DNA from 2 places in the Nocardioides ultimimeridianus genome. Region 1 is predicted to be linked to the other one. Evidence: riboswitches for the same ligand, from Rfam matches in the RefSeq annotation. Region 1 holds a riboswitch; the other holds the start of a gene.
The links. Region 1 has a riboswitch for cobalamin ahead of ACYU8V_RS21050 (prenyltransferase/squalene oxidase repeat-containing protein). Riboswitches for the same ligand answer to the same signal wherever they lie in the genome.
Positions count from the first base shown of each region.

Region 2: it holds a riboswitch for cobalamin, as region 1 does, so the genes downstream of both, ACYU8V_RS09515 (VWA domain-containing protein) here and ACYU8V_RS21050 (prenyltransferase/squalene oxidase repeat-containing protein) in region 1, are expected to answer to the same signal.

Region 1 covers NZ_BAAHAB010000023.1:88,536-91,934, reverse strand. The annotation lists gene ACYU8V_RS21055 (HNH endonuclease signature motif containing protein) at 89-1,294, opposite strand; cobalamin riboswitch at 1,638-1,758, shown strand; gene ACYU8V_RS21050 (prenyltransferase/squalene oxidase repeat-containing protein) at 1,834-3,318, shown strand; gene ACYU8V_RS21045 (hypothetical protein) at 3,318-3,399, shown strand, end outside.
Region 2 covers NZ_BAAHAB010000009.1:195,765-199,163, reverse strand. The annotation lists gene bluB (5,6-dimethylbenzimidazole synthase) at 1-235, shown strand, start outside; gene ACYU8V_RS09525 (nitroreductase family protein) at 283-783, shown strand; gene cbiE (precorrin-6y C5,15-methyltransferase (decarboxylating) subunit CbiE) at 799-2,013, opposite strand; cobalamin riboswitch at 2,027-2,164, shown strand; gene ACYU8V_RS09515 (VWA domain-containing protein) at 2,193-3,399, shown strand, end outside.

The DNA.
Region 1 (3,399 bases):
TCGTCGAGGGGGTCGCGCAGGGCGCTACGGACGATGGGTCACCTGACCCGTCGTCACGAGCGGCATCCGACCATGCGCCCCGGGGCGTCTATGTCCGGCGGTGGAACCTGTAGTCGCCGGTGGCGAGCTTGGTCATGTCGTAGCGGGTGTCGTGGGCTCGGTGATGGTGGTGGGAGCAGAGCAGTACGCCGTCGGCGAGGTCGGTCCTCCCGCCCTCCGACCACGGCTTCAAATGATGTGCTTCGCACCAGGCTGCGGGGATCGCGCACCCTTCCGCACGGCAGCGCTTGTCGCGGATTCGCATGGCTTTGCGTTGGGGTGGTTCGAAGAGTCGGCGGGATCTGCCGAGGTCGAGGGGTTCGGACTTCCCGCCGAGGACGACGGGGATGATCTTCGCGGTGCAGGCGAGCCGCCGTGCCTCACTGGCGGAGATGGCGGTGTCGCCGAGCATCGCCGAGCCCAGCTCGTGGGTGAGGGTCTCGAGGGGGATGGTGACCATGACGGTGGTGGCGTCGCCACCGTGGTCGGGGAGTCGCTTGGGGTCGAGTAGTTCGAGGAGTCGGCAGAACGCCTCGCCCCTGTTCCGGGATCGGGTTTGGGTGACCCTCGGGGAGTCTTGGGCTTCGAGGTAGGTGAGGGCTCGTTCGGAGACGGAGTCGGGGAGGTCGCAGATCCAGCGGGTGATCCCGTTCCCGCGTTTGCGGATGCGGATGGCGACCTCGTCCCGTGCGGCCTGTTCCTCGCGTTCGAGCTGCTTGCCGAGCTCGGCTTCGGCGATGTCGGATGCGACGACTTCGAGGATCTTGGTGCCGAGCACCTGAAGGTCCTTCGGGTCATAGATCGCGGCCAGCTCGATCAGGTGCGCCTCGGCCTGGGCCCGGACCGATTGGTCGACGGCGTCGGACAGCTTGTCGACCGACCGGATGATCACCCTCGCCTGGGCCTCGTTCACCGCGCCTTCGCGCATCGCGGCCGCGGTGAGCGGGTGAGCCTCGAGCGACTCGGCCAGCCGCAGTTGGGCGCGGCCGGCGGAGGAGGTGATGCGGGTGGTGTGGGCGAGCCAGCAGCCGGCGTCACGGGACCCGTGCTCCTCGGCCACATCCGCGGCTGCAGCGAGGACTCGGAGCTCCAGCTCGGCGAGCTGGGCCTTGACCTTGGCCAGGTCGGTCAACAAGTCGGCTTTGTCGCGAGTACGGAGGTAGTCGGCCGGCATGTCCGCGACTGCCGCGAGGTCGTTCTGAAGAGACCGCGCGCACGCGAGGATCGGGTGCAACGACACCGTTCCTGCGACCATGAGGAGCTCCCCGAGACGGACTGATCAACTACCTCTCATAGTACACCTGTTCGAACGCCGGTGGAAGGCTTCGACGAGAGTTTTCCCAGGTCGGGACGGGTTTGGTGGGCGGCCGCGAAGCGGCGGCGCGGGCGAAGCCCGTGCCGACTCCGCGCCGTTCAGCCGCCCGGTAAGGACCCGGGGTCAAGGCCGCCGCAGGCGCCGCGCAGCGGTGCGAGCGCAGCGAGCAGCCTTGACGCCGGGGACCGGGCGGCTAAGGTGCGGCCGCCCACACCAACCCCGAGAGTGCCCACCCGCCCAGCACGGTTGGGGCCCGACCCGCCCCCCGGGTTACCCTCAGGTCAACATTCATCACGCCCGTGGTGGGGGAAGCCGGTCCGAGTCCGGCGCTGACCCGCAACCGTGGGCCGTGTTCATCGGGGGACACGGCGAGCCGGAGCACCTGGCACGGGACGTCCTGGCACCAGCGCTGTCGTGGAACGCAGCGGGTCGGGCGGCCGCAGAGCCGCAGCCCGCTGACTGCAGCGGGAAGGATCACCATGCTCCTCCGTCCGATGCGGAAGTACGCCGCCGCCGGCCTCGGCAGCGCCGTGCTCGCCGCCGGCCTCACCCTCGTCGCGCCGTCCGCGGAGGCCGTGACCGCCCCGGCGCCCGACGACGCAGCGATCTCCTGGCTCACGCGGCAGCTCGGCTCCGACAACCTGGTCGACGGCAGCCTCGGTGCGACGATCGACTTCGGCACGGCGCTCGCCCGCCACGGCGGAGACCAGGCGACGATCGACCGGATCAAGTCGGCCGTGGACGCCGGGATCAGTGGCTACGCGACGACCGGTCTCGCCGCTGCCCAGGCGGCGGTCTTCTACGACCTCGCCGGCGTCGACCCGACCACGGTGGACGGCGACCTGGTCGCCAAGGTCGAGACCGCCATCGACGACACGACCGGTGTCATGCCCGAAGGCGGCTACGAGGGCGGCTGGTCCCAGGGCCTGGCGGTCCAGGCCCTCAGCGCGGGCAAGGACTGGACGTGCTCCTGCACGGAGTGGGACAAGGCGGTCGCCGCGCTGGTCGCCATGCAGAACTCCGACGGCGGATGGGACAGCGGCTCGGTCTCGACCCCCGACGACACCGCCGACGCGTTGATGGCACTGATCCCGCTCGAGAACTCCGCGACGCCCGGCGTCGACGACGCGATCACCAAGGGCATCTCCTACCTGACGTCCACCCAGCAGAGCAGCGGCGCCTGGCTCGCCTTCGGCTCGGAGAGCGGCAACTCGACCGGACTGGCCGCCCAGGCGCTCCAGTTGCACGGGGACACGGGTCCGGTGGCGAAGGCCGCCGTGTGGCTCCGCCGCCACCAGGTCTCCGGCTCCGCGTGCGACCGCAAGCTCAGCACCCAGGCCGGTGCCGTCGCTGCGAGCGACTCCGCGCTGGCGAACGGCGAGACGGACGGGCTGACCGACCCGTACGGCTACGACTGGTACGAGGCGACGATCCAGTCCTTCCCGGCCATGCAGGTCCACGCCGCGTCGACCGCGCCGCTCGCCGTCGCTACCCGCTGGGTGCGTGCGGGAGCGACCCAGCCGGTCGCGGTGCAGGGGCTCGTCAACGGCCAGCGGGGCTGCCTGTCGCTGATGGGCAAGAACCGCGACGTGGTGGGCGTCAGCGCCACCAGTCACCAGTTCGCGTTCCCGGCCGGAACCCGTTCCTACAAGGCGATCCTCAAGGTGGCCGGCGCGACCGCGGCGAAGACCGTCGTCGCCCTGGCGCCGAAGACGCTGCCCGTCAGCGTCAGCCGGCCCACCATCGCCAAGGGCGGCTCGGAGCGGGTCGTCGTCAAGGGCCTGTACCCCGGTGAGCGCGTCAAGCTGACCTACAAGGGCGTCGTCGTCGCCTCGGGCTCCGCCACCGCCGAGGGTTGGTTCGGCGCGAGCCTCAACGTGGGCCGCAGCGCCGGCACGAAGACCGTGTACGCCGTGGGCCGCTTCACCACCCGCAAGGGACAGACGTCCTTCACGGTCCGGTGATGGCAGCACGCACCGTCGGCCTCAGCCTGGTCGCCGCGCTGGTCGCGGCGATCGGGCTGGTGGGCGTCTCGGCGCGGGTCG
Region 2 (3,399 bases), on a different contig from region 1:
GAACCTGTGGCTCGCCGCGACCGCCGAGGGGCTGGGTGTGGGCTGGGTCAGCTTCTACCGCGAGGAGTTCCTGCGCTCGCTGGTCGGCATGCCCGACCACGTCCGGCCGGTCGCGTGGCTCTGCGTCGGTCAGGTGGCCGGCCTGCCCGACGTACCGGATCTGGAGCGGTACGGCTGGCGGCATCGCTCGCCCGTCGCGTCGGTGCTGCACGAGGAGACCTACCGCCGGACCTGACGCGTCCGTCCAACCTTCGTGCAAGGACGGCGACCTAGCGTGGGTGCATGGTCATCGCAGCGCCGCTCCCGCCGCGGGTCCTCGATCGCGTGCTGTCGGCGGTCCACTGCGGGAGCTTCGTCCTCGTCCGCTCGCCCCTGGCGCTGCGGGTGTTCGCCGAGCACGTCGAGCTCGAGCAGGAGCGCCTCGGCGCCGTCGAGTCGGAGGAGGTCGCCGCGGTCACGGCCTGCGGCCTGGGGGTCGTCGTCGGGCACGACCCGGCCCGGGGTGGCCTGTCCGCCGTCCTGTGCGCGATCCAGAGGCTGATGCTCGCCGCGGCGGCCGAGGAGCTCGGGGTGCGCTGGGTGAGCTCGTGGCGCGAGGAGTTCCTGCGGTCGCTGGTCGGGATGCCCGACCACGTGCGACCGGTCGCGTGGCTCTGCCTGGGCACCCTCGAGGGCATGGCGGAGGCTCCGGTCGTCGAGCCCGCCGGATGGCGGCACCGTTCGCCGCTGGTCTCGGTCCTCTACGAGGAGTACGACGAGGCAGCAGGAGGTCTGAGCGCCTGACCGCTGTGGGGGCGGTCAGCGCGCGAAGGACCACTGCGTCACGGCCCGCGCCGGCGTCCAGCCGGTGAACGTGCCGACCGGCGCCGCGGTCTCGACCGAGACGCGGGTCAGCTCGCCGCCGTGGGTGGCGTAGAGGCGCCCCAGGAGCTGCTCGGTCTCGAGGGTGACGCCGTGGATCACCAGACGCCGCCCGGGTCGCAGGGCCGCGAGGCACGCGTCGGCCACGCCGGGCCGGGTCGCACCGCCCCCGACGAAGATCGCGTCGGGCGCGGCGAGGTCGGCGAGCGCGTCGGGGGCCCGGCCGGTGACCACCCGCAGGCCCGGTACGCCGAGGGTGCGGGCGTTGCGCGCGATGCGGGCCGCCCGGTCGGGGTCGGCCTCGATCGCGGTCGCCGTGCACGAGGGGTGGGCGCGCATCCACTCGATGCCGACCGAGCCCGCTCCGGCACCGACGTCCCACAGGTGCTCGCCGGGCGTCGGTGCGAGGCGGGCGAGGGCGGAGGCGCGCAGGTCGCGCTTGGTGAGCTGGCCGTCGTGCTCGAAGGCGTCGTCGGGGAGGCCCGCGGTCCAGCCGTACGCCGACCGCCCGACGATCTCGATGGCGATGGTGTTCAGGCGGGGGTGCGGTCCGGTGAGGTCGGCCGCGGTGCCCGTCCGCCGGGTCTCCTGCGGCGCGCCGAGGTCGCCCAGCACGGTCATCGGGGAGTCGCCGTAGCCGGCACGGCGCAGCAGGTCGGCGACCGCATCCGGTGTGGTCTCGTCGGAGGACAGGACCAGGATCCGGCGGCCCGGGGCGAGCTCGCGGGCCACCAGGGCGACGTCGCGACCGACGACGGTGACGACCGCGCACGACTCCGCCGGCCAGCCCATCGCGGCGCGCGCCAGGGCGACCGACGAGACCGCCGGCTCGATGGTGACCCGGTCGGGGCCGAGCAGGCCGAGCAGCGTCGTACCGATGCCGGAGACGAGGGGGTCGCCGGACGCGAGCGCCACGACCGTGCCGGAGGGGAGGGAGGCGAGGAAGTCGCCGAGCCGTGGGCGCAGCGGGGAGGGCCAGGCCTCCCGACGCCCGCGCACGTCGTCGGGGAGGAGCGCGAGGTGTCGTTCGCCGCCGAGGATCACCTCGGCCGCGCGGATCCGCGCGCGGGCGGGCTCGCCCAGCCCGGCCCAGGCGTCCGCGCCGATGCCGATCACGTGCAGCCGCGGAGTGGAGGGCGTGGACGCGGTCACGGGCGCTGACGCTATCGTGGCAGCGGCACGAGGTGCCCCAACGGTCTGCTCACCGAGTCGGCCCGCGGGGAGAATCTGGGAAGCCGGTGGAACTCCGGCACAGGCCCGCTGCGGTGACAGTCCGAAGACCGGCCTCGCGCCCGACCATTCCACGATGGCGAAGCGAGCGGGAGCCTCACATGCCACTGCACTATCCCCTGTCGGCCGTTGTCGGCTGCAGCCCGGACGACCTCGACGACATGGGTCTCGCCCTGGTGCTGACCACGATCAGCCCCGAGATCGGCGGCGTCCTGGTCCGCGGCGAGAAGGGCACCGCGAAGTCGACGAGCGTGCGCGCGCTCGGTGCCCTCTTCCCGCCGCTGGTGGAGCTGCCCATCGGCGCGACCGAGGACCGGGTCATCGGCTCGATCCAGCTGGAGTCCGCGCTCACCGAGGGCCGGATCCAGGTCGAGGAGGGCCTCCTGGCCCGCGCCCACGGCGGCCTGCTGTACGTCGACGAGGTCAACCTGCTGCACGACCACCTGGTCGACCTGCTGTTGGACGCCGCCGCGATGGGCCGCGTGACCGTCGAGCGCGACGGCATCTCGGTCGAGCACGATGCGCGGTTCGTCCTGATCGGCACGATGAACCCCGAGGAGGGCGAGCTGCGCCCGCAGCTGCTCGACCGGTTCGGCCTGACCGTCGAGGTGGCGGCGCCGCGCGACCCGGTCGTGCGCGCCGAGGTGGTCCGGCGCCGGATGGCGTACGACGCCGACCCGGCCCTCTTCACCGGTGCGTACGCCGACGCGGAGGCCGCACTCACCGAGCGGATCGAGGACGCGCGCAAGCGGGTCGGCGAGGTGCGCCTGGGCGACGCCGCGCTGCTGAAGATCGCCGAGGTCTGCGCGGCCTTCGAGGTCGACGGGCTGCGCGCCGACATCGTCACCGCGCGCACCGCCGTCGCGCACGCGGCGTGGGCCGGGCGCGACGAGGTGACCCGCGACGACATCCGGCGCGCCGCCCTGCTCGCGCTCCCGCACCGCCGTCGCCGCAACCCGTTCGACGCTCCCGGGCTGGACGAGGACCTGCTGGACCAGCTGCTCGGCGATGACGAGCTGCCGCCGGAGCCGCCCGAGGGTGGGGGCCCGGAGGAGAGCGAGGAGGCGCCGGCCGACGAGCCGACGGGGGACACCGACCCGGCGGCTCCCGACGCGTCCGATGCGTCCGACGGGGGCCCGGAGCAGCCCGGCCAGCTGGGGCAGCCGGGCGGTGGCGGGGCGCCGGAGGCCACGGTCGGCTCCGGTACGCCGTACCGGCCCAAGCAGCTGGTGGTCGCCGGCCTCGGCGTCGGCGAGGCGGGCCGGCGCAGCCGCGCCCTCGCGACCAGCGGCCGGCGGGTCGGGGCAC